4 regions of the Streptomyces sp. NPDC047982 genome follow, and region 4 is predicted to be linked to each of the others. Evidence: riboswitches for the same ligand, from Rfam matches in the RefSeq annotation. Region 4 holds a riboswitch; each other region holds the start of a gene.

Region 1 (7,578 bases), on a different contig from region 4:
CGAGGAGCTCGGCCACGTGGTTGTCGTACAGCGCGTAGATCACCGACCGCCCCCGGCGTTCACCGGTGACGAGGCCGAGGTTGCGCAGCAGCCGCAGCTGATGGGAGCAGGCGGACTGCTCCATGCCGACCGCCTCGGCGAGTTCCGTCGCCGCGCACGGTCCCTCCTGGAGGCGGGCGAGGATGCGCAGCCGGGACGGGGTGGCGAGGGCCTGCAAGGTGGTCGCGACATCGGCGGCTCCCACGGCGTCGAGGCGCTCGCGCGCCGTGGCAGTGGTGTTCGCGTCAACTCCATGGCCCATGCCCTCATCCTACGAAGACCTTTCATGAATGACTGTTCATGTAATCCTGTATGGTGCGGGTCGCACCACTCCGGCCCGTCGCGCGAAGGAGCAGCGTCCATGTCCGTCACCCTCACCCCCGAGGCGCCACCCGTCGGACGGCTCCGGGAGGGAGCGCCGGGCGGGCGCCGCACCCGGATCCTCGCCCTTCCGGAGGCCCGCTGGGCCGCCGCGGCCCTGGTGCTGTTCCTGACGGCGCTGCCCCTCCATCTGCTCGGTGCCCCGGCCTGGGCATGGGGGCCGCTGTACGCCCTGACGTACGCCGCGGGCGGCTGGGAGCCCGGGTGGGAGGGGCTGAAGGCGCTCAAGGACCGGACGCTGGACGTGGACCTGCTCATGGTGGTCGCCGCGCTCGGGGCGGCGGCGATCGGGCAGGTGCTGGACGGCGCCCTGCTGATCGTCATCTTCGCCACGTCCGGCGCCCTGGAGGCGTTGGCCACCGCACGGACCGCCGACTCGGTGCGCGGGCTGCTCGACCTCGCGCCCGCCACGGCGACCCGGCTGGGTGACGGCGACGCCGAGGAAGTGGTGCCGACCGAGCGGCTGAGGGTCGGGGACGTGATCCTGGTCCGCCCCGGGGAGCGTGTGGGCGCCGACGGCCGTGTCCTCGACGGGGCCGGCGAGGTGGACCAGGCCACCATCACCGGCGAGCCGCTGCCGGTGGCCAAGGAACCGGGGGACGAGGTCTTCGCCGGGACGCTGAACGGCACCGGGGCGCTGCGGGTCGTGGTGGAGCGGGATCCGTCCGATTCGGTGATCGCCCGGATCGTCGCCATGGTCGAGGAGGCGTCCGGGACCAAGGCCCCCACTCAGCTCTTCATCGAGAAGGTCGAACAGCGCTACTCGATCGGCATGGTGGCGGCCACCCTCGCCCTGTTCGCCGCGCCCCTCGCGTTCGGCGCGGCGCTGCAGCCGACCCTGCTCCGCGCCATGACCTTCATGATCGTGGCGTCACCGTGCGCCGTGGTCCTGGCCACCATGCCGCCGCTGCTGTCCGCGATCGCCAACGCCGGACGGCACGGGGTGCTGATCAAGTCCGCGGTCGTGATGGAGCGCCTCGGCCAGATCGACGCCGTGGCCTTCGACAAGACCGGCACTCTGACCGAGGGCACCCCGCGCGTCACCGACGTATGTCCGCTGGCCGGGACCGGCCTGACCGAGGACGCCCTCCTGCTTCTTGCCGCGGCGGCCGAGCACCCGAGTGAGCACCCCCTGGCGAGGGCCGTCGTCGACGCGGCCCGTGCCCGCGGACTCGTACCGCCGCCGGTGAGGGACTTCGCCTCCACGCCCGGCACCGGCGTCACCGCCACGGTGGACGGCCGTACCGTCGCCGTCGGCAGCCCCGGACGCGTGCTCGACGGGCATACCGGCCCTGCGGCGGCCGAAGCCGTCGCACGTCTTGAGGAGGACGGCCGCACCGTCGTGCTGGTCGCCCTCGACGGCGCCCCGGTCGGCGTCCTCGGTGTCGCCGACCGGCTGCGCGACGACGCCCGCGACACCGTCACCCGGCTCAGCGCGCTCACCGATGCCCCACCGGTGCTGGTCACCGGCGACAATCCGCGCGCCGCCGCACGCCTGGGCGCCGACGTCGGGATCCGGGACGTCCGGGCAGGGCTGCTGCCCGAGGACAAGGTGGGTGCGGTGAGGGAGATGGAGGGGGCCGGGCGCAAGGTCCTCGTGGTCGGGGACGGCGTCAACGACGCCCCCGCCCTGGCCGCGGCCCATACGGGCATCGCCATGGGCAGGGCGGGCTCCGACCTCGCCCTGGAGACCGCCGACGCGGTCGTCGTCCGCGACGAGCTCGCCGCCATCCCCACCGCCGTCGCCCTCTCCCGCCGCTGCCGACGCCTGGTGGTGCAGAACCTGACGATCGCCGGCGTCTTCATCACCGGCCTGGTCGTCTGGGACCTGGCCGGCACCCTCCCGCTGCCGCTCGGCGTCGCCGGGCACGAGGGCTCCACCGTCCTCGTCGGCCTCAACGGGCTCCGGCTGCTGCGCGAGGCCGCGTGGAGGCGGGCCCGGAACGACCGCTGAAGCCCGGGGCACCCGGGCGACGCGACGGTCGCGCAGCAGATGATCCCGCACCACCAGCAGGCCGTCGCGACGGTGGCGCCGGCCGACGGCGGCGCCGCCGATCCCGGGATCAAGGAACTGGCCGCGGCGATCCGCGACGCCCGGGACCTCGAGATCGGCCGTCCACCGGACGTTCCGCACCTTTTTCGTGCCCGGAGCACTCACGCGTGCCGCACTCACGCGTGCCGCACTCACGCGTGCCGCACTCACGCGTGCCGCGCCGGAGGCCGCTGGGGCTTCCGGAGCCTGCGACCGAGCGAGAAGTGAAATGTCCCTTTTGGATTGATTTGAAGTGAATTGCAATTTTGGCCGGTAAAGATACTTTCGGCAATCGTTGAGGCGTTTGGGTGTCAGGTGAAACGTCCCTTTTGTCGCCTCGTGGTGTGAGTCACGTAAAAACCTCCCGAAGGGCCGGTCCGTGGCTCGACCACCCTTGTCGCGCAAGGGGATTCGAGTTCGGGTTGTGAGCTGGATTACTGCGAATTCCATGAATTGATCATGCGAATCAATTGTGATCAAAAATGGGGGCTTGTTCCGTTCCGCTTTTCTCGCCTACGGTCACCATCAATCCGGACGGAACGCCGAATCCTGCCGCCGTCCGAGAAACCGACCCACTCGTGTACGGCAGGAGCGGGGGACCCAGGTAAGCCGCCGGTCCGGTATCCGGAACGGCTCGGGGTGAAGTCGCATTCCTTGCGGCCAGACATCTCCCGTCTGAACCCGACAGCTCACCTCGCAGGCGACGGAGAGGAATTCACCATGACCGCAACGGGCACGTACCGTCGCCGCTCGTCCACTTCCCGGACCCGTGGGCTCATCGCCGCGGCCACGGGCGGAGTCGCCCTGGTGCTTCCGCTGATCGGAGCGGGATTCGCCACGGCCGCTCCGGCTCAGGCCGCCACCACCGAAAAGGTCGCGGTGCCGACCGCCGTCACCACCGGAAGTACTTCCGCGCCGAAGGCGGCGACCGTCACGCATTCCGTCCTCTCGGGCGACACCCTTTCCAAGATCGCACAGAGCTATTCCCTCGAAGGCGGCTGGAAGAAGCTGTACGAGGACAACCGGGAGATCATCGGGAACAACCCCGCGCTGATTCTCCCCGGAATGAAGCTGGCCGTCGGTGCCAAGGCCGAGTCCAAGGCCACCACCGGCGCCTCCGGTGCCCCGTCCGCGACCGTCACCGCCGCGCCGGTCTCATACGCGGACAACCTGGACGGCTGGATCAGGGAATCGCTGGCCATCATGGCCAAGCACGGCATTCCCGGCAGCTACGACGGCATCCACCGCAACGTCATGCGTGAGTCCTCCGGCAACCCCCGGGCCATCAACAACTGGGACTCGAACGCCCTCGCCGGAACGCCGTCCAAGGGCCTGCTCCAGGTCATCGACCCGACGTTCCGCGCCTACCACGTGCCCGGCACCCCGTTCGACAGCTACGACCCGGTCGCCAACATCACCGCCGCGTGCAACTACGCCGCCGACAAGTACGGCTCCATCGACAACGTCTTCGGCGCCTACTGACCCATACCGGCACGCACCGGCCCGGGTCCGTGCCGGTCCGCAAGCCGCGGATGCGCCCCTCCGGAAGCCGCACGGCTCCCCGAGGGGCGCATCCCGTCGCGTCGTACCCGGGGCCCCATCGCCTTCCCCTGCCCCGCCCGCGGGCGGGGCGCACTTCGCTCGTGGTCACTCCAGGGCGCTGCCCGTCGGCCGTTCCCGCGGCGGCCTGGGAAGCGTCGCCGCCGCACCGTCCCGGACGGACCGCACCGCCGCCTCGTGAAGACGTCTGCTGTCCTCCTCGGAACAGCAGGGCACGGGGCTGCCCGACATGGTGAACCAGTCGATCGCACCCGTGTACTGCACGGTCACCTGGGCCGTGTCGTCGGCCCAGGTCGTATGAACGGTCAGGTCCCCGGTCAGGACGCCGGCCTCGTCCGTGAGCACGCCGCCGCGCCCCGAGAACACACCACGAGTGGTCCATGACGCCCAAGCCATGTACCCAGGCTGACACCCGGTCCGCGGATCCGCGACCCGCGGGACCGCGCGTGCCCTTGCCGCGCATGGCCGCTGCCGCGACGCCGGGCACCGTATGGCTGCTGGGCCCGCTCGGAGTCGCCGGACAAGCGGCCGGTACCCTCTGCCCGCCATCCCGCGCATCGGCACCTCGCTCACCGACCTCGTCGTCGCGCTGATGCCCTGCGCCTCGGTGGCGGTGGGCGCGATGCTCTTCGGCGAGCGGCCCGCGGCGCGCGGTGGTGGCTGCGGTCATGGCGTGCGCGGCGGCCGCCGGATACGCGGCACTCGGCGCGGCCGCGGGGGACGCGGGCGCGGGGACACGGACGGGCCGGGCCCGCTGCTGGTGGGCGCTTGCGACCACGGCCTTCGCGGTCTACGGCGTCCTGTACCGGCGACGGCTGCCGGGACTGCCACCGCTCGCCGTGCTTCCCGTCCTGCTCGCCGCCGTCACCTCACCGGGGCGCCGAGGGTCTGCGGTCGCGGCTGGCGGGGCGCACGGAACGAGGCGACGCCGTTCTTCGACGGCGGCGTACGGGGATGCGCCGCGCTGTCGCTGTGCCTGTTCGACGACGCGTACGCGGACGACACGTCCACCGCCCCCGCTGACCTCGCTGCCGGACGTGTCCGGTACCGAGGCGCTGCCCGTCGCCCAGGCCGCCCTGCGTCTGGCGTTCCCCGGACGAGCCCTGCCCGAGGAGACCCGGTTCGCGTCCCTCGACGGCCGTCGGCGACGGCTGGTCCGCGTCCTCGCGAAGTCGCCCGGGACCTGGCTGCTGGACGGCAGGCCCTTCGGCAACGTCGGCACGCTCGTGAGGAGTTACGGGCTGCCGGGCGACGTGGACGCGATGGCCGCGTACATGGCCGGCACCCCGTCGCCCCGCAGGACGCGGTGAAGCGCACGTGACGCATGCGTCCGCTGCCTCTCCCGCACTGCCGCGCCCCCCGTCGCACGGGTGCGACGGGGGGCCTGGCAGACTCCGCGTCGTGAGACCCGACCTGACCCGACTTCGGGACATGATCGACGGGGCGCCGGAACTCGGCCGCAGGCGGGCCGTCGCCGCACCGGAGGCGATGATCCGCCGGGCCGAGGCGCGCGTCGGCCCGCTCCCGCCGTCGTACCGGTGGTGGCTGGCGGAGTTCGGTCACGGCCGGGCCGGACGCGCGCAGATCGCGACCGTCGTACCGGTCGACTTCGCCGACGACGTGTACGAGTCCATCACCGCCGACTGGCGGCTGGACGGCACTCGGCTGTGCTTCGCCGTCGAGCCCGACTGGGGCGACAGCTACTGCTTCGCCCTCGACCGGTACGGCGAAGCGGGGGACGGGGAGCATCCGGTGGTGTGCCGCGACGGAGCGGACGGCGAAGAGTACCCCGTCGCGGAATCCTTCGCAGGTTTCCTGACCGTCCGGGAAGCGCTCTCGCGAGGACTCAGGGAGGGGCCCAACCCCACGGTCGCCCGCCTGTGGCGGTCGACCCCGGGCGTCCTGCTCGACAACGGCGTTCACATCTACGGACCGGACTGCCTCACGGAACGCAACGAGACCTTCGAGGTCGCCCGGTACGCGCCCCACTGGGTGCTGGTCGGCGACGACAGCGGTGGCTGCGGACTGTTCATGCGGCGTCACGGCCGGGACCGGACCCGCGTGCACCGCCTGGACCTCGGTGCGATCGACGAGCGCATCGAGACGAACGGCGACCTGATGACGGACGATCTGCTCGGCTGGCTGCGCGCGGGCGGCCCGTCGATCTGACAGGGACGATCCGGCGCGACCGTCGGCGTCGACGGGCCCTGCGGTCGGCGCGCGCGGTCGGCACATCACCGCCCGTGATCAGGGGAACCCCCGCCCGGTCGGCTCGACACCATGGAGGTAGCATCTCCCGATGCGCATCGGGATCGTCGGAACCGAGAACAGCCACGTCGACCAGATCATCGACCGCCTCAACATCCGCCGCGCGGGCGGCGACGCCCGCGTCGTCGCGCTGAGCGGCGGACACAGCCGACGCAACGAGACACTCGCCGCCACCGGCGGGACGACGAGGATCGTCGACGCCCCCACCGACCTGCTCGGGCTGGTGGACGCCGTCATCGTCGCGGACCGGCACGGCGCACACCACCGCGACCATGCGGTCCCCTTCCTCGCCGAGGGACTTCCGGTCTTCGTCGACAAGCCGCTGGCCTGCACCGTCGAGGACGCCCGGGCCATGATCGACACCGCGCTCGCCCACGACGCACCGCTCACCTCGTCCTCGGCCCTCCGCTGGATTCCCGACGCGGAGGCGCTGGTGGCCCGGTCCGCGCGCGGCGGACAGCCGCACGTGGTCGTCATGTCCGGCCCCGCCGACCCCGACGGCGACCACGGAGGGATCTTCTTCTACGGAATCCATCCGGTGGACCTCGCGCTCCGGCTCGCTCCCGGAGAGATCTCCGGCGTGCGCACGGACACCACCGACACCACCGTCACCGCCACGTTCACGGCGGGCGCCACCCGTGTCGTCGTGAACTTCGTCAAGCCCACCGGTACCCGCCAGATCCCGTTCCACGCAATGACGTTCACCCAGGACACCATGGTCGAGCAGACCCTCACCCTCGACGCGGACTACTGCGTGCCGGGTCTCGACGTGTTTCTCGGGATGGTCCGCACGGGCAGGCCGCCGATCGCCTACGCGGACCTGCTGCGCCCCATCCAGGTCCTGGAGTCCGTGGCCACCGCCCTGCACATGCCGCGGAACGCCTCCCGGTGAGGTGACGCGACGTCGTCGCGCCACCTCCCGCCGCCACGCCGCGGTGGCACGGTCGGGGAACGGGCTGCCGCCCGCCTTGACGTGCTCCAGCAGGGCCGCGATGCGCACGCGCTCCTCCTTCTCCTCGTTCGCGTCCACGAAACGTCGCGGCAGACGCGCGGCGAGCTCGTCGAGCAGCCTCAGCCTGGCGCTCTCGTAGTCCCCCGATGTTCGTGTCGTCGTACACGAACCCGGCGTCGAAGGCTCCCGCGACAAGGGTGTGTTCGGAGTTGCGGACCGGATCGGAGCAGAGCGTACCCACCACGCCGAGGATCCCGGCGGGGTGTTCGCCGACCACCAGCGACGCCTGCATGTCGGGTGCGAGGAGGTTGCCGTCGCTGTACACGGTCCGCGCGCGCAGCGTGCC
Region 2 (7,578 bases), on a different contig from region 4:
AGCCGCTCCCCCATGACCAATCTCCACCTCGGGGGCGCGCGGGGGGATCTCGACGAGTTCCGCGCGGCCGTCACGGCCGCGGGCGGCGACTGGGCCGAGGCCCTGGCCGTGTGCGAACGGGCCGCCGCGTGCTTCCCGGACACACTGTGTGTCGGCGTCGATCTGCTGCCCTCGTCCGACCTGCGGCGCTTCGCGGTCTGCGAGGTCAACGCCTTCGGCGACCTGCTGCCGCGGCTGACCGGGCTCCCCGGCAGCGGTGCCGAGGGCCTGGACACCTACGCGGCGCAGGTCGCCGCCGTACTGAACCGAGCAAGGAACCACCGTGCAACCCCCACTCACTGACACCGCGCCCGCCGCCTCGGCCTGCGAGAATCCGGACATGAGCGGAGTCGTGGGAAGCCACGACCTGCTGTTCGTCACCCTCGACACGCTGCGCCACGACGTGGCGCAGGAGCTCGCCGCCGCGGGACGCATCCCCCATCTGGCGCGCCATCTGCCGGGCGGCATGTGGGAGACGCGGCACGCGCCCGGCAGTTTCACGTACGCCTCGCACCAGGCGATGTTCGCGGGTTTCCTGCCGACACCGGTCGGCCCGGGGCCCCATCCCCGGCTGTTCGCGGCACGGTTCGCGGGCAGCGAGTCCACGGCGTCGGGCACCTTCGTCTTCGACACGCCCGACCTGCCCTCCGGCCTCGCCTCGGTGGGCTACCGCACGGTGTGCATCGGCGGCGTCGGGTTCTTCAACAAGCAGGGGGCGCTGGGCTCCGTGCTGCCCGGCCTGTTCCAGGAGAGCCACTGGGAGCCGGAGTTCGGGGTCGCGTCGCCCACGTCCTTCGAGGCGCAGGTGGCCCAGGCGGAGCAGGTGATCGCCTCTCTCGCCCCAAAACAGCGGCTGTTCCTCTTCGTCAACGTGTCGGCGCTGCACCAGCCCAACTGGTTCCATCTGCCGGGGGCCACCCGCGAGGCGGGCGACTCCCGCGCCACCCACGCCGCCGCGCTCGAGTACGTCGACGCCCACATCGGACGGCTCTTCGCCGCCGCGAGCAGCCGTCGCCGCTGCTTCGCCATCGTCTGCTCCGACCACGGCACGGCGTACGGGGACGACGGCTACACCGGTCACCGGATCGGCCACGAGTCCGTGTGGACGGTCCCGTACGCGCACTTCTTCCTGGAACCGGGGGCCATCGCGTCATGAGCCGCACCACGACCGTCGCACCGGCCGTCCGACCGTACCGGAGCTACGTCTACGCCTATCCGCACAAGACGGCCTACCGGCCCCTGCCGGGCCGGCCGGCGCTGCGGGAGCTGTGGGCCTCGGAGCGCAAGGACGCGCTCTCGCTCTACCTCCACGTACCCTTTTGCGAGGTCCGTTGCGGCTTCTGCAACCTGTTCACCCGGATCGGAGCTCCCGACGAGCTGACGACCCGCTACCTCGACGCGCTGGACCGGCAGGCGGTCGCGGTCCGTGACGCGCTGGGCGACGCGGAGCCGGTGCGGTTCGCCGCGGCAGCGTTCGGCGGGGGTACGCCCACGTTCCTGACGGCGGCCGAGCTGGAGCGGCTGTGCGACATCGCGGAGAAGCGGATGGGCGCCGATCTGCGGTCCGTTCCGCTGTCCGTCGAGACGTCGCCGTCGACCGCGACCGCCGACCGGCTGGCCGTCCTCGCGCAGCGGGGCGCGACGAGGATCAGCATCGGGGTGCAGAGCTTCGTCGAGGACGAGGCCCGCGCCGCCGTCAGGCCGCAGCGCCGCGCCGATGTGGAGGGCGCGCTGGACCGGATACGCGACGCGGGTGTCCCGGTCCTGAACATCGACCTGATCTACGGCATCGAAGGGCAGACCGAGGACAGCTGGCACACCTCGCTGGACGCCGCGCTGCGATGGCGGCCGGAGGAGCTGTACTTGTACCCGCTGTACGTCCGCCCGCTGACCGGTCTCGGCCGACTGGGCTCGGAGGCGCGGGCGGACGAGCGGGACGCGGCGGACGCCGCCTGGGACGAGCAGCGGCTGCGGCTGTACCGCGCGGGCCGGGACCATCTGCTCGCCCGCGGCTACGAGCAGGTGTCGATGCGGATGTTCCGCCGCGCCGACGCCCCGCGTACGGACGGCTCCGACGACTACGCCTGTCAGACGGACGGCATGATCGGTCTGGGGTGCGGGGCCCGTTCGTACACGTCGCGGCTGCACTACTCCTTCGACTACGCGGTGGAGATGCGCGAGGTGCGGGCGATCATCGACGGGTACACCGCCACCGAGGACTTCTCGCGCGCCGAGGTCGGACGGTACGTCGACGGCGACGAGGCGCGCCGGCGCCATCTGCTGCAGTCGGTGCTCCAGGCCCAGGGGATGCCGATGGCCGACTACCTCGAGCGGTTCGGCTGCCTGCCCGCCGACGACTTCCCCGCCGAGCTGGCCCGGTTCGAGGAGCGCGGCTGGCTCGACACGGCGGCCGGGGCGTCCGGTCTGCTGCGGCTCTCCCCCGAGGGCCTGGCCCATTCCGACGCGCTGGGCCCCGAGCTCTTCTCCCCCGGTGTACGGGCCGCGATGGCCGCGTACGAGCTGAAGTGAGCACGCCCATGGACCTGACCATCCTCTATCGCGGCCCGCTCGCGTCCTGCGACTACGACTGCCCGTACTGCCCGTTCGCCAAGCGACGCGACAGCCCGGAGCAGCTGCGCGCGGACCGCGCGGCGCTGGAGCGGTTCACGGCCTGGGCCGCGGAGCGGACGAGCGACCGGCTCTCGGTCCTGTTCACGCCATGGGGCGAGGGCCTGGTCCGGTCCTGGTACCGGCGGGCGCTGGTCGGTCTCGCGCGCTCGCCGCACATCGGCCGGGTCGCGATCCAGACCAATCTCAGCGGCCGCACCGGGTGGCTGGCCGAGGCGGGTGAGGCCGGGCGGGAGAAGATCGCGCTCTGGTGCACGTACCACCCCGGTCAGACGCCGTACGAGCGGTTCCTGGGCAAGTGCCGGGAGCTGTCCGCGCTCGGCATCCGCCACAGCGTCGGTGTGGTCGGCCTCGACGAGCACCTGGACGAGGCGCGTCGGCTGCGGGCCGCGCTGCCGGACGAGGTGTACCTGTGGGTGAACGCGGCGGAGGGGCACACCTATACGGACGAGGAGGCGGACCGCTGGACGGCGATCGACCCGCTCTTCCCGTACAGCAGACACCCGCACCGGTCGGCCGGGCTGCCGTGCCGGACGGGCGAGTCGGTGATCTCCGTGGACGGCGACGGCACGGTGCGGCGCTGTCATTTCGTCCGGGCGGAGCTGGGCAACCTCTACGACGGGAGCTACCGGGAGGCGCTGCGTCCGCGTGCCTGTCCGCTGGCCGTGTGCGACTGCCACATCGGCTACGTGCACTTGGAGACGCTGCCGCTCTACGACGTGTTCGCGGGCGGGGTGCTGGAACGGATACCCGCGGGCCCGCCGTCGCTCGCCGGACGGCCGTGAGAGCGGGCCGCCCGGAATCCGCGCGGCCCTGAGCGCGGCCGGCCCCGCACCGGTGTGCCCTCGTTCGCGAGGTGGCCCTGGGCCGGGGCCACCCCGCGAGCGGTATGGGGCGTCACGGATGGGGGGACGTCCACCGGATCCCGTCGGCGAGGTCCGGACCGCCCTTCCGGCGGGTGACGCCTCGAGACGCTCCTCAGAGCGGCAGGAGGTCCGGCCGCTTCGCCTCGACGTGGTCGCCCGAGGACTCACCGCGCAGCCGTCGGCCGATCCATGGCACCAGGTGCTCGCGCGCCCAGTGGATGTCGTCGCGGCGGACTTCGAGCGTGCCGCGCTGGGCCTGCGGGGGCCACGGCTGGTCGGGGTCGGCGGGCACCTCGATCCCGAGGACCTGGGCGGCGCGCAGCGCGACCCTGGTGTGCCCCTCGGGTGACAGGTGGAGCCGGTCGTCGTCCCAGGCCCGCCGGTCCTGGACGGACCGCAGCGACCACAGGTCGAGGACGGGGCAGCCGTAGCGGTCGGCGATGGCCCGTACGTGGGCGGTGTACGTGGCGATCTTGCCGCGCAGATGGCGAAGCACGGGAACGCCCCGGGTGTCGAAGCCGGTGGTGACCATGACGATGCCGACGGACGCGGTCAGTTCGGCGACCGCGCGCTCGAAGCGTTCCGCCACGTCGTCGGGGTCGGTGCCGGGCCTGATGATGTCGTTGCCGCCCGCACAGAAGCTCACCAGGTCGGGTGCCAGCTCTTTGGCGCGCGGTACCTGTTCCTCGACGATCTGGTCGAGGAGGCGTCCGCGTACGGCGAGATTGGCGTAACGGAAGTCCGCATGCGCGGGACCTTCGGCGCTCGTCCTCTCGGCGGGGTCCGGGAGCTGGTCCGCGAGAAGCACGGCGAACCGGTCCGCCCAGCCGACGGGGGTTCCGTCCGGTCCGGGGTCGCCGACCCCTTCCGTGAAACTGTCGCCGATCGCCGCGTACGACCCGATGACGCCCTTTCGGTCGATGACGCCACGCTGGTTTTTTCTCGAATCGTCTGCCACGAACGCTCATCCTGCACTGACGAATGTGACCTACGCGACCGTAATAAAGGGTTGACGGGTGGTGAGATAGGCCACCTGGCCAGGTTCGCCGTCGGGGGAACACGCGGCACGGAGGGGCGCGTGCGCTGTCGCGCGCCCCTCCGTGCCGACCGGGCCGGGCCCGGCCGCTCCGGTCGCCGGACCGTTCGGCCCGGGTGTGTGGAGTGCGTGGCTCAGACGTGGATGCCGTGGGCCGCGAGGTAGGCGATCGGGTCGATGTCGGAGCCGTACGCCGGGCCGGTGCGGACCTCGAAGTGCAGGTGCGGTCCGGTGGAGTTCCCGGTGGAACCGGAGAGACCGATCTGCTGACCCGGGCTCACGGACTGACCCGCCGAGACGGAGATCGAGGACAGGTGCCCGTACTGCGAGTAGCGGCCGTCGGCATGCTTGATGACGACCTGGTTGCCGTAGGCGCCGCCCCAGCCGGCGGTGACGACGGTGCCGGAGGTGATGGCCTTCACGCTGGTTCCGGTGAAGACGGGGAAGTCGATTCCGGAGTGGCTGCCGCTGGACCAGTTGGATCCCGAGGCCCGGTAGGCGGTGGTGTGGTTGCCGGGAACCGGGGGCACGTAACCGGAGCCGGTGCTCCGGACCGCCTGGGCGGAGGTCTTCGCCTTCTCGGCCGCCCGGGGCTGGGCGGGGACGGACGCGGCCGGGGCGGACTTCTCGGTGACCGCCGACGGCACCGCGGGCACCTTCGACGGGAGGACGGAGCCCATGCCTCCGCCGGTGGGCGCGACGTGGCCCGACGCCTTGGCGCCGAGCGTCAGCTCGGTGCCCGGACGGATCAGGTCCGGGTCGGCACCGATGACCTCACGGTTGTCCTGGTAGAGCTTCTGCCAGCCGCCCTCGACATCGTGCTCGGCGGCGATCTTCGACAGGTAGTCGCCGGGAGCGACGGAGTACGTCGTGTCGGCGGCCGGTTCCTGGGCGACCCGCTGGGCCGGGGCGGTGTGCGCGGCGGCGGAGGCCGGCTTCGTGGCGGCGGCCTGCGGCGCGGCATGGGCGCCGGTGGCGCCGAGCAGCGGCAGGGCGATGACGGCGCCGCCGGTGCTCACGGCGGCGACACCGCGGGCGATCGCACTGGACTTGATACGACGGTGCTTACCCGAGATGGGCATGATGCGTTCTTCCTCTCCGGCGCCTGCGAGGTGAGCTGTCGGGTTCGGGCTGGAGATGCCCGGCCGCGGCGAGCGCGACTTCACCCCGAGCCGACCGGTCTTTCGCCGGCCGGCGGACCACTTGGTTCCCCCGCTCCTGCCACGCGTCGAGTGAGTGCGTTATCCGGTCGGCGGCAGGATTGGGCGGTCCGTCCGGATTGACGGTGACCGTAGGCGAGCCGCGGACCGAGAACAAGCCGTCGATTCCCGAGAGGATTCCGCGCCGAGAATTCGAGGCGGAATTCCGGTCACCCTCCGTGGATCCCAGATCTTGAATTCCCGCGCCGCGTACGGAATATCCGATCGGCCTGTCGGTACGCACGGTCACGGATATGATTCCGCTCACGAGCGCGAATCCCTCACAGAATCGATTTGGTCATACGCCAACAGATATGCTCAATACGGACATTCGATCGACGTCGCGCGTGCCGGAGCCTCAGCACCCGCGCGTCGAGGTCCCCCGCAGCCCCGTGAGCAGCCCCTGGTGCAGCAGTACCGACCCGCGGTGCACCGCCCCGCAGAGATCCGTCCAGCTCCACGCCTCGGGCGACTCGCTCCACTCGGCGAGGTCCCCGCCCACGCCCAGCGCCCCGGCCATCGCACTCACGAAGCGGAGTCCCAACGAGCCGACCCGACCGCTGAACTGGACGTTTGGGCTGTCCGTGCCGCACGCGGACTTCAGCCGGGCCGGATGGATCTGGCTGAACCCCTCCTGGATGGCGAGGCGGCCGAGCGGGTCGGTGTCGTCCCGGTTCCACACCCGGTTGGTACGGGAAGGGATACCCAGGTCGATCCGGCCGCCGCCGCCCGAGCAGGATGCGAGGCCACCGAGGGGCAAGCCGCCCGCAGTCGGTCGATCAGCGCGTACAGACCCTCGACATCCTCGGGCCAGAGATTTTGCGGATATTCCTCGCCCGGCCATCCCGCATTGGTGAACCGCGGTTGCAGTCCCATTTCGCATAGTCGATGGGCCTACCGGAGAGCAACGCGTCCAGTTGCTCCCGGAGATACTCCCGCACATCGCTCCGGGCGAGATCGAGTACCCGTTGATGGCGGAACTCCGTCCGCGTCGGCCCGGGGAAATGCTGCCCGGTCGGGGGTGCACGATAAAGATCACTGTCCGCATTGACCATTTCCGGTTCGATCCAGATACCGAACTGCATGCCGCGCGTGTGGACTTCGTCGGCCAGGGGCTTCGGGGGCCGAGCGATGGTGTCGTGACGATCGCGCAGGCCGAATTCGCCTCGGAGGCACGGAGATTGGCGCGGGCATCGACAGAGCGGAGGGCGAGATGATTGCCTGAGGAACCGATGTCGTATCGTCGCGGGAGTGGCCTTGTCGGCGACTCGCACCGACGGCCGGACACCCCCAGGAGTCACTGTGACGCAGCAGCTGCCGCAGATCCCGTCGACGGAACCCGAGCTGGCGGGCGTCCGCAACTTCCGCGACGTGGGCGGGCTGCCCACCGAGGACGGTCGGCGGGTGCGGCACGGGCGGCTCTTTCGCAGCGGGCATCTCGCGCACGCCACCGCCGAGGACGCCGCCTTCCTGACCGGTCTGGGGCTGCACACCGTCTTCGACTTCCGCAATGCCGCGGACCGCCGGCTCGACGGGCTCGACGTGGAACTGCCGGGTGTGCGAAATCTCAGCATCCCGCTCTCCGACCCGGCGGACGGTGCCGAGTTCTGGCGCATGGTCCGCGACGGCGACCTGGACCAGCTGCGCTCGCTGCTCGCCGACGGGAAGGCGGCGGACCGGATGATCGCCTCGTACCGTGCGATCATCCTGGAACGCACCGCCGAGCACAGCCGGGTGCTGCACGCCCTGGCCGAGGACAGCGTTCCGGCGCTGATGCACTGTGCGGCGGGCAAGGACCGGGCCGGTCTGT
Region 3 (7,578 bases), on a different contig from region 4:
GTACGCGCCAGCAGACCGGTCGACGACAACAGCACTCGGCACGGGTCGTCCGCGACCTCCAGCGGCACCGAGGCGACCTGCGTACCGGCCGACTCCAGCAGCACCGTGCGCCGCTCGGTGCCGAACTTCTTGGCGACCGCGGCCAGCTCCGACGAGACGAGCTTGCGCAGCGCGGCGTCCGACTCGAGGATCGTGGTCAGCTCGTCGATCTCCTTGTTGAGCCGGTCCCGCTCGCTCTCCAGCTCGATCCGGTCGAACTTGGTCAGCCGGCGCAGCGGGGTGTCCAGGATGTACTGCGTCTGGATCTCGCTCAGTGAGAAGCGCTCGATGAGCCGCTCCTTGGCCTGCGCCGAATTGTCGCTGGACCGGATGAGCCGGATGACCTCGTCGATGTCGAGCAGCGCGACGAGCAGCCCCTCGACCAGGTGGAGACGGTCGCGGCGCTTGCCGCGCCGGAACTCGCTGCGCCGACGCACCACGTCGAAACGGTGGTCGAGGTAGACCTCCAGCAGCTCCTTGAGGCCGAGCGTGAGCGGCTGCCCGTCGACCAGCGCCACGTTGTTGATCCCGAAGGAGTCCTCCATCGGGGTCAGCTTGTAGAGCTGCTCCAGCACCGCCTCGGGCACGAAGCCGTTCTTCACCTCGATGACCAGGCGCAGACCGTGCTCGCGGTCGGTCAGGTCCTTCACGTCCGCGATGCCCTGGAGCTTCTTCGCCGAGACCAGGTCCTTGATCTTGGCGATCACCTTCTCCGGGCCGACCGCGAAGGGCAGTTCGGTGACGACGAGGCCCTTGCGGCGCGGCGTCACGTTCTCCACGGACACCGTCGCACGGATCTTGAACGTCCCGCGCCCGCCGGCGTACGCGTCCTTGATGCCGCCCAGGCCCACGATCCGGCCGCCGGTCGGCAGGTCGGGACCGGGGATGAACCGCATCAGGGTCTCCAGGTCCGCGCCCGGATGCTTGATCAGGTGGCGGGCGGCGGCGACGACCTCGCCCAGGTTGTGCGGAGGCATGTTGGTCGCCATGCCGACCGCGATCCCGGACGCCCCGTTGACCAGGAGGTTCGGGTACGCGGCCGGGAGAACGGAGGGCTCCTGCTCCTGGCCGTCGTAGTTCGCCTGGAAGGCGACGGTGTCCTCGTCGATCGACTCCGTCATCAACGACGTGGCGTCGGCCATCCGGCACTCGGTGTACCGCATGGCGGCCGGCGGGTCGTCGTTGCCGAGCGAACCGAAGTTGCCGTGGCCGTCGACCAGGGGCAGACGCATGGAGAACGGCTGCGCCAGCCGGACCAGCGCGTCGTAGATCGACGCGTCGCCGTGCGGGTGCAGCTTGCCCATGACCTCGCCGACGACCCGCGCGCACTTCACGAAGCCGCGGTCGGGGCGCAGGCCCATCTCGTTCATCTGGTACACGATGCGGCGGTGCACCGGCTTCAGACCGTCACGGGCGTCGGGCAGGGCCCGTGAGTAGATCACCGAGTACGCGTACTCGAGGAAGGAGCCCTGCATTTCGTCGACGACGTCGATGTCGAGGATGTTCTCCTCGAAGTCGTCCGGCGGCGGGGTCTTCGTGCTGCGGCGGGCCATCGCTGCTGCGACTCCTTCACGGATTTTGTTCGGGCAACCTCAGGTTCTGACGCGGACCATTGTGGACCTCCGCACGGACAACGCCGACCTCGCCCCATCCCAACCGGCCTCCCCGCGGCCGCCAGGAAGGGCCCCGAAGCGGCGGCGGGGGCGCGTGCGCCGGGTGGTGCGCCCCTCTTTCACACGAACTTCCGCGGTACGGGAACTTCGCCAGGTGTCGGTGCGCTTGCTTACAGTGGCAGGTCTCGCAGGAAATCCAGTATCGCGATCGAAGGGACGTACATGCCCATGGGTCACACGGCCACAGCCCAGGCCGGTTCCGGCGGCTTGACAGCGACCGAGCACCGCCTGGCCAACGGCCTGCGCGTGGTGCTCTCCGAGGACCATCTGACCCCGGTCGCCGCGGTCTGCCTCTGGTACGACGTCGGATCGCGCCACGAGGTCGAGGGACGCACCGGTCTGGCTCACCTCTTCGAGCACCTGATGTTCCAGGGCTCCGGCCAGGTGAAGGGGAACGGACACTTCGAGCTGGTGCAGGGCGCCGGCGGTTCGCTCAACGGGACCACCAGCTTCGAGCGCACCAACTACTTCGAAACGATGCCCGCGCACCAGCTGGAGCTGGCCCTCTGGCTGGAGGCGGACCGCATGGGTTCGCTCCTCGCCGCGCTCGACGAGGAGTCGATGGAGAACCAGCGCGACGTCGTCAAGAACGAGCGCCGCCAGCGCTACGACAACGTCCCCTACGGCACGGCGTTCGAGCGGCTGACGGCGCACGCCTACCCCGAGGGGCACCCGTACCACCACACCCCGATCGGCTCGATGGCGGACCTGGACGCCGCGACGCTGGAGGACGCGCGCACGTTCTTCCGTACGTACTACGCGCCGAACAACGCGGTGCTGTCGGTCGTCGGCGACATCGACCCCGAGCAGACGCTCGCCTGGATCGAGAAGTACTTCGGCTCCATCCCCTCCCACGACGGAAAGCGGCCCCCGCGCGACGGCACGCTGCCCGACGTCATGGGCGAGCAGCTGCGCGAAGAGGTGCGCGAGGAGGTCCCGGCGCGGGCACTGATGGCCGCCTACCGGCTCCCGCACGACGGCACCCGCGAGTGCGACGCGGCGGACCTCGCGCTGACCGTGCTGGGCGGCGGGGAGTCGTCGCGGCTGCACAACCGCCTGGTCCGCCGCGACCGTACGGCCGTGGCGGCCGGATTCGGGCTGTTGCGGCTGGCGGGCGCCCCGTCGCTCGGCTGGCTGGACGTCAAGACCTCCGGCGGGGTCGAGGTGCCGCGGATCGAGGCGGCGGTCGACGAGGAGCTGGCCCGGTTCGCCGCCGAGGGCCCGACTCCAGAGGAAATGGAGCGCGCGCAGGCACAGTTGGAGCGCGAGTGGCTGGACCGGCTCGGTACGGTCGCGGGCCGCGCCGACGAACTCTGCCGGTTCGCCGTGCTGTTCGGCGACCCCCAGCTCGCCCTGACCGCCGTGCATCGGGTTCTCGACGTGACGGCGGAGGAGGTCCAGGCGGTCGCCCAGGCCCGGTTGCGTCCCGACAACAGGGCGGTACTGGTCTACGAACCGGTCGAACCGGCCGATTCCGCGGACGCCGCGGAGACGGACGGGAAGAACGCCGACGACACCGACGCGCACGAAGGAGCGGACCAGTGACCGACGCCGCCGCGACTGGAGTTTCGATGCAGTTCCACCCCCAGCCGGCCCCCGGCGTCGCCCGCCCGTGGGCCTTCCCCGCCCCGGAGCGCGGTTCGCTGCCCAACGGCCTCACGGTGTTGCGCTGCCACCGCCCCGGCCAGCAGGTGGTGGCGGTCGAGATCATCCTCGACGCCCCGCTGGACGCCGAGCCGGAGGGCCTGGACGGCGTGGCCACGATCATGGCGCGGGCCCTGTCCGAGGGCACCGACAAGCACACCGCCGAGGAGTTCGCCGCCGAGCTGGAGCGCTGTGGCGCCACGCTCGACGCGCACGCCGACCACCCCGGCGTGCGGGTCTCCCTGGAGGTCCCGGCCTCCCGGCTGACCAAGGCGCTCGGACTGGTCGCCGAGGCACTGCGGGCTCCCGCCTTCGCCGACAGCGAGATCGAACGGCTGGTGCGCAACCGGCTCGACGAGATCCCGCACGAGCAGGCCAACCCGGCGCGCCGCGCCGCCAAGCAGCTCTCCAAGGAGCTCTTTCCGGCCACGTCGCGGATGTCCCGGCCGCGTCAGGGCACCGAGGAGACGGTGGAGCGGATCGACGCGCAGGCGGTGCGCGCCTTCTTCGAGGCCCATGTCCGCCCGTCCGCGGCGACTGCCGTGGTCGTCGGCGACCTCACCGGGATCGACCTGGAGGCCCTGCTCGCCGACACGCTCGGCGACTGGTCGGGAGACACCGTCGAGCCGCGCCCCGCTCCGCCGATCACCGCCGACGACACCGGCCGCGTGGTCATCGTGGACCGCCCGGGCGCGGTGCAGACGCAGCTGCTGATCGGCCGGATCGGACCGGACCGGCACGACAGCGTGTGGCCTGCCCAGGTGCTCGGCACGTACTGCCTGGGCGGCACGCTCACCTCCCGGCTGGACCGGGTGCTGCGCGAGGAGAAGGGCTACACCTACGGTGTCCGCGCCTTCGCCCAGGTGCTGCGGTCGTCGGCCCCGGACTCGGCCACGGGCGCGACCGGTGCCGCCATGCTCGCGATCAGCGGATCGGTGGACACCGAGTCGACCGGACCGGCGCTGGAGGACCTGTGGACGGTCCTGCGGACGCTGGCGGCCGAGGGGCTCACCGACGAGGAGCGCGAGACCGCGGTGCAGAACCTCGTGGGTGTCGCGCCGCTGAAGTTCGAGACGGCGGCCTCCGTCGCGGGCACGCTCGCCGACCAGGTCGAGCAGCACCTCCCGGACGACTTCCAGGCCCACCTGTACACCCGGCTCGCCTCGACCGGCACGGTCGAGGCGACCGCGGCCGTGGTCAGCGCCTTCCCGGGCGACCGGCTGGTGACGATCCTCGTCGGCGACGCGTCCCGGATCGAGGAGCCGGTCCGGGCCCTGGGCATCGGCGAGGTGTCGGTGGTCGCCGGCTGAGCGGTACGCCGTCCCGGCCCCGGCCCGACCGCCCGGGCCGGGGCCGGGTGAGGGCGTGCGCGGGCACCCGCAACGGCGCACGAGGCCGCTCACCAGCCGTGAAGGTGACGACGCACCGGCCGACGGCCACCTGCGTTTCCCGTCCCGACCTCGGGTTCCCGGACTCCGACCGGTGTTCCGGGCCCCGACGCCCCGGGCCCGTCGGCCGGTCGGGCCCCGACGCCCGGGCCCGGACGTCCCGGCCCCGGCGTCCGGGCTTCGGCGCCCCGGGCCTGTCGGCCGACGCCGGGCGTCCGGCGCCCCGCTCCCGTACCGGGGCAGGTCCCCAAAGGACAGCCAGCGGATCCTGCCGGGGCCGCACGGAACGGGCCGACGCCGAACGGGAACGGCCTGACCGGGGCCGTCGGCCCCGGCGGCCGGGCGCGCGGGCGAGGAAGACCCCTGTGAGCGATGTCTCGCCGGGGTCTTCCCTTCGTGTCCGTCCCGGCGGCGAGGTTGCCCGTACGTCCTGTGGCATGCGCTACAAAACGGCTTGTCCGTTTGGTGAAGGAATGTGCTCGCGCTTAGCGTCGACCGGGCTGTCCGCCACTCGTATGTCGCGACCGCGACGCACCGGACAGCCATCGCCGAGTCCCGTCGGGCGTGAGCCCTGGGGAGCCGGGGACCCGAAGCAGTCCCTGGGGTGAATCGGAAGCCCGAGCCTCGGTGAGGCCGGGGCGCCCGTAGGAGACCTTCCTGCTCCGAACCCGTCAGCTAACCCGGTAGGCGAGAGGGAAGGAAAGGATCAGCCACTTCATGGCGTTCACCCGTGCCACCGGGAAGCACCGTGCCCCCGGCCGACCGACGCGCCGCAGCGCGATGATCGCCGGCGTCGCGGCGCTGGCCACCACCGGCGTCGTCGCAGGCGCCGCCTCCCCGGCCCTCGCCGCGGACACCAAGACACCCGCGGTCGGTGAGACCGGCCTGCACCAGGTCATCGCGATCCAGGACGCCATCGCCGACCGGGTCGAAGCCCAGGCCGACGCGCAGCAGCACCGGGCCGACCTCGTGGCCGAGGCGAAGGCGGCGGCTCAGCGGAAGGCCGCGGCCGAGAAGCGCGCCGAGGCCGAGGCGAAGCGCGCCGCCGAGGCGCGGGCCGAGAAGGCGCGTGCCGCCCGCGCCGCCGAGCGCACCCGCCTGGGTCTCTTCCAGCTCCCGGTCGCCGGTTCCTACGTCACCACCGGCTACAAGTCCAGCGGTTCGCTCTGGTCCTCCGGCAGCCACTCGGGCATCGACTTCCACGCGGCGTCCGGCAGCTCCGTCGTCGCCGTCGGTGCCGGTACGGTCGTCGAGGCGGGCTGGGGCGGCGCGTACGGCAACAACGTCGTGCTGCGCATGACGGACGGCACGTACACGCAGTACGGGCACCTCTCGTCGATCGGTGTCCGTGTCGGCCAGAGTGTCGGCGCGGGCCAGCAGATCGGTCTCTCCGGCTCGACCGGCAACTCCACCGGGCCGCACCTCCACTTCGAGGCCCGGACCACTCCCTTCTACGGATCCGACATGAACCCCGTCGCGTATCTGCGCGCCCACGGCGTCTCCGTCTGACCGACGGCCGGCCCCCGAACCGCACCTACGGCCCCGGCAGCACGGCGGGGAGGATCTTCGCCCGCCGGACGGCCGGTTCCACGACCCGTCGGCGCAGGCGTCCGGCAGCCTCGCGCCGATCGTGACGCCGACCCGGCTCCGGCTCGGGACGGAGAACGGGTCCGGTCCGCAGAAAGACCGACCGGAGAAGGGGGCGAGAGGGGAAGGGCCGGAAAAGGGCCGGGCCCGGCAGAGGTGCCCGGGCCGGAGAATGCAAAGAGCCGCGGTGCCGGTGGGCGGCATCGCGGCTCTGTGGCGGGACTCGGTCCCGCGGGCCCGGAACCCGGGACGGGGCTCAGACGGTCTCCGGGAGTTCGTCGAGACCCTCCGCCACCAGCTTCGCCAGGCGGTCGAGGGCGGCCTCGGCGTCGTCCGCCTCGGACGCGAGCACGATCTCCTCGCCGCCCTCCGCGCCGAGACCGAGCACCGCGAGCATGGATGCGGCGTTCACCGGGGTGCCGTCGGCCTTGGAGACCGTCACGGGGATGCCGGAAGCCGTGGCGGCACGGACGAATATGGAAGCGGGGCGGGCGTGCAGGCCCTCGGCCCAGCCGACGTTGACGCGGCGCTCAGCCATGGTTCTGCCCTTCATGAATCACTAGTTGTCTAGACCATTCTCTCATGCGGTGCGCGGTGCTCCGGCCGACCCGCGCCACACCCACGAGCGGTGCCGCAACGCCGTTCGGCCCCCCTCAGACTGCCCCGGCCCCGGGAGCTACGCGAGTGGTGGGCGAGCCGTAGTCTGTGCCCATGCAGTCCTCGCCGGAGCAGAGTCCGCATCACGCCTATCCCGACCACTGGGAAGCGGACGTGGTCCTCCGGGACGGAGGCACTGCGCGGATCAGGCCCATCACCACGGACGACGCCGAACGCCTGGTCAGTTTCTACGAGCAGGTCTCCGACGAGTCGAAGTACTACCGCTTCTTCGCCCCGTACCCCCGGCTGTCCGCCAAGGATGTGTACCACTTCACCCACCACGATTACGTCGACCGGGTGGGGCTCGCGGTCACGGTCGGCGGCGAGTTCATCGCGACCGTCCGCTACGACCGGATCGACGGACAGGGCAGGCCCGCCTCCGCGCCCGCGGACGAGGCCGAGGTCGCCTTCCTGGTCCAGGACGCGCACCAGGGCCGGGGCGTGGCGTCGGCGCTGCTGGAGCACATCGCCGCCGTGGCCCGCGAGCGCGGCATCCGCCGCTTCGCCGCCGAGGTGCTCCCCGCCAACACGAAAATGATCAAGGTGTTCCGGGACGCCGGCTACACCCAGCAGCGGAGTTTCGAGGAAGG
Region 4 (7,578 bases):
AGCCGGACAACCCGCAGCTTCCGTATCTGCGTGAGGCGGGCGTCAACGTCGAGCACTCCGTGCCCACCGCGCACGAACTCGTCGACGCCTGCGCGGGCGGCAGGACCGTCGTCGTCCTCACCGGCGGCGAGGGGAACCAGCCGTTGACCGACGGGCTGGCACGGCTCGCCGGTTCGGGACGGGTGAGCATGCCGGACCTGGAGCTGCTGCCCGGCTCCTACGATCTGCCGGGCGCGCGGCTCCTCGATCTGGTCCAGATCATGGACCGGATCCGGAACGAATGCCCGTGGACGTCGCAGAAGACCCACAAGGGCCTCGCCAAGTACGCCATCGAGGAGGCGTACGAACTCGTCGAGGCGATCGAGGACGGCGACCGCGACGAACTGCGCGAGGAACTGGGGGACGTACTCCTCCAGGTCGTCTTCCACGCGAGGATCGCCGAGGAGGGCGGCCCCGGGGAAGGGGAGGATCCCTTCTCCGTCGACGACGTGGCGGCGACCATCGTCGAGAAGCTCATCCACCGCCACCCGCACGTCTTCGGCGACGAGACCGCCGAGACCCCCGAGGACGTGCACGCGCACTGGCTGCGGACCAAGGCCGTCGAGAAGCGGCGCGATTCCGTCACCGACGGGGTGCCGCTCGGCCAGCCCGGACTGGCGCTGGTGGCGAAGCTGGCCTCCCGGGTCCGTACCGCCGGGCTCGACGTGCCGCTGCCCACGGGCCAGGGCATCGGCTACGAACTCCTCGCCCTCGCCGTACGCGCCGAAAAGGACGGCGTGGACCCCGAGGCGGCACTGAGGGCCGCGGGCCGCGCCTACCGGGACGCCATCCGGGCGGCCGAGGGCAACGGCTGACCTGCACCCGGGAGAAACGGACGGCCTCCCTCATATCCGTAACGGAGGCGCATATTCATATACGGGCGGCGCAGGGCACGGGGCTGCGGTCGGCGCGCACCCCGGTCCCCATCCTCCTGGCACAGCACCCCCGTACGGCGCCGGCACGCCTCCGGGACCGCGGCCGACGTACCTCCCTCCAGGGCGGCGGGGTCGGCTCCGAGGGGCGGCGGATAACGTCAAAGGGTGAACCACAGCCCCGACGACCGACCTGCCGACCGGCCCGCGGAGGCCCCCGCCACCTGCCCCGCGGACGCCCCCGAACTCTTCACATGGGAGTTCGCCACCGACCCGTACCCCGCCTACGCCTGGCTGCGCGAGCACAGCCCCGTGCACCGCACCTCGCTGCCCAGCGGCGTCGAGGCGTGGCTGGTGACCCGGTACGCGGACGCCCGGCAGGCGCTCGCCGACGCGCGGCTCTCCAAGAACCCGGCGCACCACGCCGAGCCCGCGCACGCCAAGGGGAAGACCGGCATCCCGGGCGAGCGCAAGGCGGAGCTGATGACGCACCTGCTGAACATCGACCCGCCCGACCACACCCGGCTGCGCCGCCTGGTCTCGAAGGCGTTCACCCCGCGCCGGGTGGCCGCGTTCGCACCGCGCGTGCAGGAGCTCACGGACCGGCTCATCGACGACTTCGCCGGGAATGGCAGTGCGGACCTCATCCACGACTTCGCTTTCCCGCTCCCCATCTACGCGATCTGCGACCTGCTCGGCGTCCCGCGCGAGGACCAGGACGACTTCCGGGACTGGGCGGGCATGATGATCCGGCACGGCGGCGGCCCGCGCGGCGGGGTCGCCCGGTCGGTGAAGAAGATGCGGGGCTATCTCGCCGAACTCATCCACCGCAAACGGGAGAACCCCGGGGACGACCTGATCTCCGGGCTGATCCGGGCCAGTGACCACGGCGAGCACCTCACCGAGAACGAGGCCGCCGCCATGGCCTTCATCCTGCTCTTCGCCGGTTTCGAGACGACCGTCAACCTCATCGGCAACGGGATGTACGCGCTGCTGCGCAACCCCGCCCAGCGAGACCGGCTGCAACGCTCCCTCGACGCCGGGGAGGGGGAGCTGCTGGAGACCGGGATCGAGGAACTGCTGCGTTACGACGGCCCGGTGGAACTGGCGACCTGGCGGTTCGCCACCGAGCCGCTGACACTCGGCGGCCGGAACATCGCGGTCGGCGACCCCGTACTGGTCGTGCTCGCCGCCGCCGACCGCGACCCGGCGCGCTTCGAGGGCCCCGACACGCTCGACCTCGCCCGACGCGACAATCAGCACCTCGGATACGGGCACGGCATCCACTACTGCCTCGGCGCACCGCTCGCCCGGCTGGAGGGACAGACCGCGCTCGCCACACTGCTCAGACGCCTGCCCGACCTGCGGCTCGCGGTGGAACCCACCGAATTGCGGTGGCGCGGCGGGCTCATCATGCGCGGACTGCGCACGCTCCCCGTGGAGTTCGGACCCCGGCCCGTCCAGCGCCGTTTTTGACGCCCCGTCAGAACTGTGATGTGTGCGTGATCCGCGCTGCACCGACTTGTGACACGCGTTCGAGTCCGGTTAGGTTCACCGTTCGACCCACCGGTCGCTCGTATGCACTCGTCCGTCACACGGAAGGCAACCTCATGGGCTCCGCGAACGGCAGACACCGTCGCCCTCGTCAGGCACCCGCCATCATCGTCGCGGCGGGCGTGACGGGATCCGCCATCGCCATCCCGCTGCTCGGTGCGGGCGCCGCGCAGGCGGCCGACTCCGCGACATGGGACCGGGTGGCCGAGTGCGAGAGCGGGGGATCCTGGAGCGCCGACTTCGGGAACGGCTCCTACGGCGGCCTCCAGCTCACCCCGGAGATCTGGAAGGCGTACGGCGGTGAGGCGTACGCCCCGCGCGCCGACCTCGCCAGCCGCGCCCAGCAGATCGCGGTGGCCCAGAAGATCCTGAGCGACCGGGGACCGCAGGCGTGGCCGAGCTGTGCGCCCATCTCCGGCCTCACGACGGGCGGGGGACTGCCCGGGGTCGACCCGGGGTCGACGTCCTCCGAGCAGTCCGCGAGCAGCGCCGGGCCGGAGCGGGGTGCACAGGCGCCGGGCGGCGCCGGGGTGGAGAGCGGAGCGAAGTCGACTGATGGGGCGTCAAAGTCCCCGTCCGGCGGTGACGCCACGCCTTCGGGCGGCACGGGTGAGCCGAGCGCCGAGGGCGGGGGCCGTGCCACGCCCTCGCCGACCGGGTCGGCCGCCTCGCCCTCCGATACGCGTCATTCGTCCGAATCAGTGGAAATAGGCGACTCCGACACTTCTGTCGCCCCGTCAGAGGCATCCGGGACACCAGCGACCCCGGAGGTCCCGGGAACCTCCGGGGATTCAGGCGCGTCCGGCGGTGCGGGCGGCAAGCATCGCGGTGTGCCGGCCGCCGAGGAAGGGCGAGGGGCCGACCGCGAGTCGGGCCGTCACGCCTCGCGCGGCGAAGGCGGCGGGCGCGACGCGGCCTCCCCGGCCGCCGGTAGCGCGTACACCGTCCGCCCCGGTGACAATCTCTGGGCGATCGCTGACGCGCAGAACGTTCCCGGCGGCTGGCCCGCGCTCTATGAGGCCAACAAAGAGGTCGTCGGCTCCGATCCGGATCTCATCCTCCCTGGCCAGAGCCTTGAGGTCGGCGTGGAATCCGACTGAGGCCGGGGTCGTTGACCGGCTGACGGCGCCTCAGGGACGGGGCGCTCCCGAGACCCGTGTCCACTTGCAAGCGAGTGAGACATGGGTCTCTTTGTGCCAATTGGCGTGTTGCGTCGGGAAGTCCCGTCCGTATCGCTCCCCACCTGCGAAAACCACGGTTCCTCACATGCGGGAGAGGGGGGATTGTCCGAAGTGTCCATCATTGAATGTGGGGCTTATATGTGATTACGGTCGTAACCGCTCGCACCGCGGGCCCCGTCGACCGTCACGCCGAATCCTGCCGTCGGTCGGAGGGAACAGACGCGTTCATGCGCCGTAGGCAGGAGCGGGGGACCCAGGTAGGCGTCGGCCCTGATCGTCGGAAGACGCGTCAGGACCGGCTTGGGGTGAAGTCGCGTGCTAGGACGTGCGACCGGGCAACTCACTCGGCCCGAACCCGACAGCTCACCTCGTAGGCGTCGGTGAGGAGACCTCCATGCTGTTTTCCGGCAAGGGCAAGCACCGCCGCCCGTCCAAGGCCGTCCGCGTCGCCACGCTCGCCGGAGTCGCCGGCTCCGCCGTCGCCGTCCCGCTGATGGGGGCGACCAGCGCCTCCGCCGCCTCCGTCGCCACGTGGGACGCCGTCGCCCAGTGCGAGTCCGGTGGCAACTGGTCCATCAACACCGGCAACGGCTACTACGGCGGCCTGCAGTTCTCGCAGTCCAGCTGGGCCGCCGCCGGTGGTCTGAAGTACGCGCCGCGCGCCGACCTGGCCACCAAGGCCCAGCAGATCGCCACCGCCGAGCGGCTCCTCGACATGCAGGGCCCGGGCGCCTGGGGCTGTGCCGCCGCCGGCAACCTGCGCAACGACGGCGTCGACCCGGGCGTCGACACCTCCTCGAAGAGCTCCGGCGCCGCCCAGAAGCAGAGCACCCAGGCGGCCCCCGCTCAGCAGTCGCAGCAGGCCCAGCCGAAGAAGGTCGAGCGCGCCGAGGCTCCCGCCTCCCGCTCCGACCGCCCCGCCGCCCCGCAGGCCGGGGCGAAGAAGACCGTCACCACCCCGACCGGCGAGAAGGTCAAGAAGGGTGACGGCGAGTACAAGGTGGTCTCCGGCGACACGCTCAGCAAGATCGCCGCCGAGCGTGGCGTCACGGGCGGCTGGCAGCAGCTGTTCGAGCTGAACAAGGACATCGTCAAGGACGCCGACCTGATCTACCCGGGTCAGCAGCTGCACCTGACGAAGTAGTTCCGGCGCCTCCTCTCCTCGCCCGGACACCCCGTACTCCGTATCCCGCGTCCCACGTCCGAGACGCCCATGGGCCTACGGGACGTCCAGGGCATTCGGGGTGTCACCACATACCCCGGACATGCCGGATCCCTGGACCCCCGGTTTCTCCGGCGCCCCGGATGTTCCGCCCCCTCGGACACCCCGGCCCGGCGCGCGTTCCCCGTGCGTGCCGGGCCGGGGGTTTCTGCTCGGTGGCCACGGCCCGCGCGACCGTGGTCGTTCCGAGCGACCGCGGTCCGTCGCCGTCGTGTCCGCCGCCGCGTCAGCCGTTCGCCGTATCCGGCGTCGTTGGGGGCGTCCGAGCTCGTCCGGGTCGGTCCGGGGCGGTCGTTCAACTGTTGTAGTCACTGATCCGTAATGTTCTGGCCATTTGTCCGGGATCGTGTGCTACCGGGTCCTTTTTCATCCCAGGGGGCGGGCGGTCGTCGGGCTGGGCGGGCGGGGCCGGTTAGGCTCTTGTCGCAAGGCCACAGTGACCCTGCAGAACCAGTGTCATATTCCAGAAGGAGATGCCTCGTGCCGTCCATCGACGTCGTCGTAGCCCGGGAAATCCTCGACTCCCGGGGGAACCCCACGGTCGAGGTCGAGGTCGGCCTCGACGACGGCAGCACGGGCCGTGCTGCCGTGCCGTCCGGCGCCTCCACCGGTGCCTTCGAGGCCATTGAGCTTCGCGACGGCGACCCCGACCGCTACCAGGGCAAGGGCGTCGAGAAGGCCGTCCTCGCCGTGATCGAGCAGATCGGCCCGGAGCTCGTCGGCTACGACGCGACCGAGCAGCGGCTGATCGACCAGGCGATGTTCGACCTGGACGCCACCGAGAACAAGGGCTCGCTCGGCGCCAACGCCATTCTCGGCGTGTCGCTGGCCGTCGCGCACGCCGCCTCCGAGGCGGCGGACCTGCCGCTGTTCCGCTACCTCGGCGGCCCGAACGCGCACCTGCTGCCCGTCCCGATGATGAACATCCTCAACGGTGGGTCGCACGCCGACTCCAACGTGGACATCCAGGAGTTCATGATCGCCCCGATCGGCGCGGAGTCCTTCTCCGAGGCCCTGCGCTGGGGTGCCGAGGTCTACCACACGCTGAAGAAGGTCCTGAAGGGCAAGGGGCTGTCGACCGGCCTCGGCGACGAGGGCGGCTTCGCGCCGAACCTGGAGTCGAACCGCGCCGCCCTCGACCTCATCATCGAGGCCATCAAGGAAGCCGGCTACGTCCCGGGCAAGGACATCGCGCTCGCGCTCGACGTCGCCGCGTCCGAGTTCTACAAGGACGGCGCGTACGAGTTCGAGGGCAAGTCCCGCTCGGCCGCCGAGATGACCGAGTACTACGAGGAGCTCGTCTCCGCGTACCCGCTGGTCTCCATCGAGGACCCGCTGTACGAGGACGACTGGGCCGGCTGGAAGATCATCACGGAGAAGCTCGGCACCAAGGTGCAGATCGTCGGTGACGACCTGTTCGTCACCAACCCCGAGCGCCTGGCCCGCGGCATCGAGGAGGGCTCCGCCAACGCCCTGCTCGTCAAGGTCAACCAGATCGGTTCGCTGACCGAGACCCTGGACGCCGTCGAGCTCGCCCAGCGCAACGGCTTCAAGTGCATGATGTCGCACCGCTCCGGCGAGACCGAGGACGTCACCATCGCCGACCTCGCCGTCGCGGTGAACTGCGGCCAGATCAAGACCGGCGCCCCGGCCCGTTCGGACCGCGTCGCCAAGTACAACCAGCTGCTGCGCATCGAGGAGATCCTCGATGACGCCGCGGTGTACGCCGGCCGCTCGGCGTTCCCCCGTTTCAAGGGCTGAGTCCCCAGGACGTTTCAAGGGCCGGGCCCGCACGGGCCCCGGAGGACCCGGCCTCCGTCCGTCCCCGTACGCGGTCCCGTACCGTGTGCGGGGACGGACGTGTGTGAAGGGGAGGCGGAGACATGGCCGCGAAGGACCGGGACCGGTTCTCCACCGCGACCCGGCTGCGACTGCTCGGGGAGCAGACCGCGGCCCGCGTCTACCGGTCGCAGACCCGTCGGCAGGACCGCCGCTCCCGGCTCACCGGCCGAGCCGCCTTCCTCGCCCTCGTCGTCTGCTCCCTCGTGGTCGCGCTCGCGTACCCGATACGGCAGTACGTGTCGCAGCGGGACGAGATCGCCGACCAGGAGCGGCTGGCTCGGGAGGCCCGGGCCCGAACCGAGGAGCTGCGCGACGAGAAGGCGCGGCTCCAGGACGACGCGTACATCAGACAGCTGGCCCGTAAGCACCTGCACTATCTTCTCCCCGGGGAGACGGGCTACACGGTGATCGACCCCGACGCGGTCAAGGAACGCGACGGCGAGACGGACGGGTCCGACCGGCCGTGGCACGAGAACCTCTGGGACGGGGTCGACAGCGCCGACCGCGGCTGATCCCAGCGCCCGTAGCCCTCCTGTCCCGCTCCCGTCCGCTCCCGGAACACACCCGGACCCCGGAGCACCGAACCCCTGGATCCCAGGACCCCCCGGACCCCGGTCCACGGATCCCTGGATCCTCCAGAACCTCAGTACTGTCAGAACATCAGTCAGTACCGTCAGAACCCCAGAACCTAGGCAGGCATGGAAACCCCCCCTCCGCAGACCGAGCCCACCGAGCCCACCGAGGCGGACATCGCCGCGTTCCAGCAGCAGCTGGGCCGCCCGCCGCGCGGGCTGCGCGCGATCGCGCACCGCTGCCCGTGCGGCAACCCGGACGTGGTCGAGACGCAGCCCCGGCTGGAGGACGGCAC

The links. A riboswitch is a leader RNA that binds a small molecule or an ion and turns the genes downstream of it on or off. The one in region 4 is predicted to bind cyclic di-AMP.
Region 1: another riboswitch for cyclic di-AMP. It lies ahead of ACGF2V_RS08055 (LysM peptidoglycan-binding domain-containing protein); the one in region 4 lies ahead of ACGF2V_RS17050 (transglycosylase family protein).
Region 2: another riboswitch for cyclic di-AMP. It lies ahead of ACGF2V_RS11055 (LysM peptidoglycan-binding domain-containing M23 family metallopeptidase); the one in region 4 lies ahead of ACGF2V_RS17050 (transglycosylase family protein).
Region 3: another riboswitch for cyclic di-AMP. It lies ahead of ACGF2V_RS04285 (M23 family metallopeptidase); the one in region 4 lies ahead of ACGF2V_RS17050 (transglycosylase family protein).

The regions. Positions count from the first base shown of each region.
Region 1 is NZ_JBIDBS010000005.1:150,492-158,069, reverse strand. Features, by position in the region: gene ACGF2V_RS08070 (metalloregulator ArsR/SmtB family transcription factor) at 1-301, opposite strand, end outside; gene ACGF2V_RS08065 (heavy metal translocating P-type ATPase) at 401-2,374, shown strand; partial or broken gene ACGF2V_RS08060 (DUF305 domain-containing protein) at 2,405-2,680, shown strand; cyclic di-AMP (ydaO/yuaA leader) riboswitch at 2,983-3,168, shown strand; gene ACGF2V_RS08055 (LysM peptidoglycan-binding domain-containing protein) at 3,173-3,934, shown strand; gene ACGF2V_RS08050 (hypothetical protein) at 4,100-4,408, opposite strand; gene ACGF2V_RS08045 (hypothetical protein) at 4,681-5,322, shown strand; gene ACGF2V_RS08040 (SMI1/KNR4 family protein) at 5,414-6,181, shown strand; gene ACGF2V_RS08035 (Gfo/Idh/MocA family oxidoreductase) at 6,312-7,172, shown strand.
Region 2 is NZ_JBIDBS010000007.1:69,453-77,030, forward strand. Features, by position in the region: gene ACGF2V_RS11030 (STM4014 family protein) at 1-342, shown strand, start outside; gene ACGF2V_RS11035 (STM4013/SEN3800 family hydrolase) at 380-1,195, shown strand; gene ACGF2V_RS11040 (STM4012 family radical SAM protein) at 1,192-2,568, shown strand; gene ACGF2V_RS11045 (STM4011 family radical SAM protein) at 2,577-3,452, shown strand; gene ACGF2V_RS11050 (SGNH/GDSL hydrolase family protein) at 3,646-4,491, opposite strand; gene ACGF2V_RS11055 (LysM peptidoglycan-binding domain-containing M23 family metallopeptidase) at 4,704-5,651, opposite strand; cyclic di-AMP (ydaO/yuaA leader) riboswitch at 5,659-5,814, opposite strand; partial or broken gene ACGF2V_RS11060 (alpha-galactosidase) at 6,050-6,886, opposite strand; gene ACGF2V_RS11065 (tyrosine-protein phosphatase) at 7,071-7,578, shown strand, end outside.
Region 3 is NZ_JBIDBS010000003.1:101,698-109,275, forward strand. Features, by position in the region: gene ACGF2V_RS04270 (DNA topoisomerase IV subunit A) at 1-1,592, opposite strand, end outside; gene ACGF2V_RS04275 (pitrilysin family protein) at 1,875-3,257, shown strand; gene ACGF2V_RS04280 (pitrilysin family protein) at 3,284-4,666, shown strand; cyclic di-AMP (ydaO/yuaA leader) riboswitch at 5,281-5,449, shown strand; gene ACGF2V_RS04285 (M23 family metallopeptidase) at 5,462-6,253, shown strand; gene ACGF2V_RS04290 (HPr family phosphocarrier protein) at 6,588-6,869, opposite strand; gene ACGF2V_RS04295 (GNAT family N-acetyltransferase) at 7,043-7,578, shown strand, end outside.
Region 4 is NZ_JBIDBS010000012.1:123,171-130,748, forward strand. Features, by position in the region: gene ACGF2V_RS17035 (nucleoside triphosphate pyrophosphohydrolase) at 1-854, shown strand, start outside; gene ACGF2V_RS17040 (cytochrome P450) at 1,080-2,387, shown strand; gene ACGF2V_RS17045 (transglycosylase family protein) at 2,522-3,565, shown strand; cyclic di-AMP (ydaO/yuaA leader) riboswitch at 3,824-4,038, shown strand; gene ACGF2V_RS17050 (transglycosylase family protein) at 4,041-4,790, shown strand; gene eno (phosphopyruvate hydratase) at 5,349-6,629, shown strand; gene ACGF2V_RS17060 (septum formation initiator family protein) at 6,752-7,222, shown strand; gene ACGF2V_RS17065 (DUF501 domain-containing protein) at 7,409-7,578, shown strand, end outside.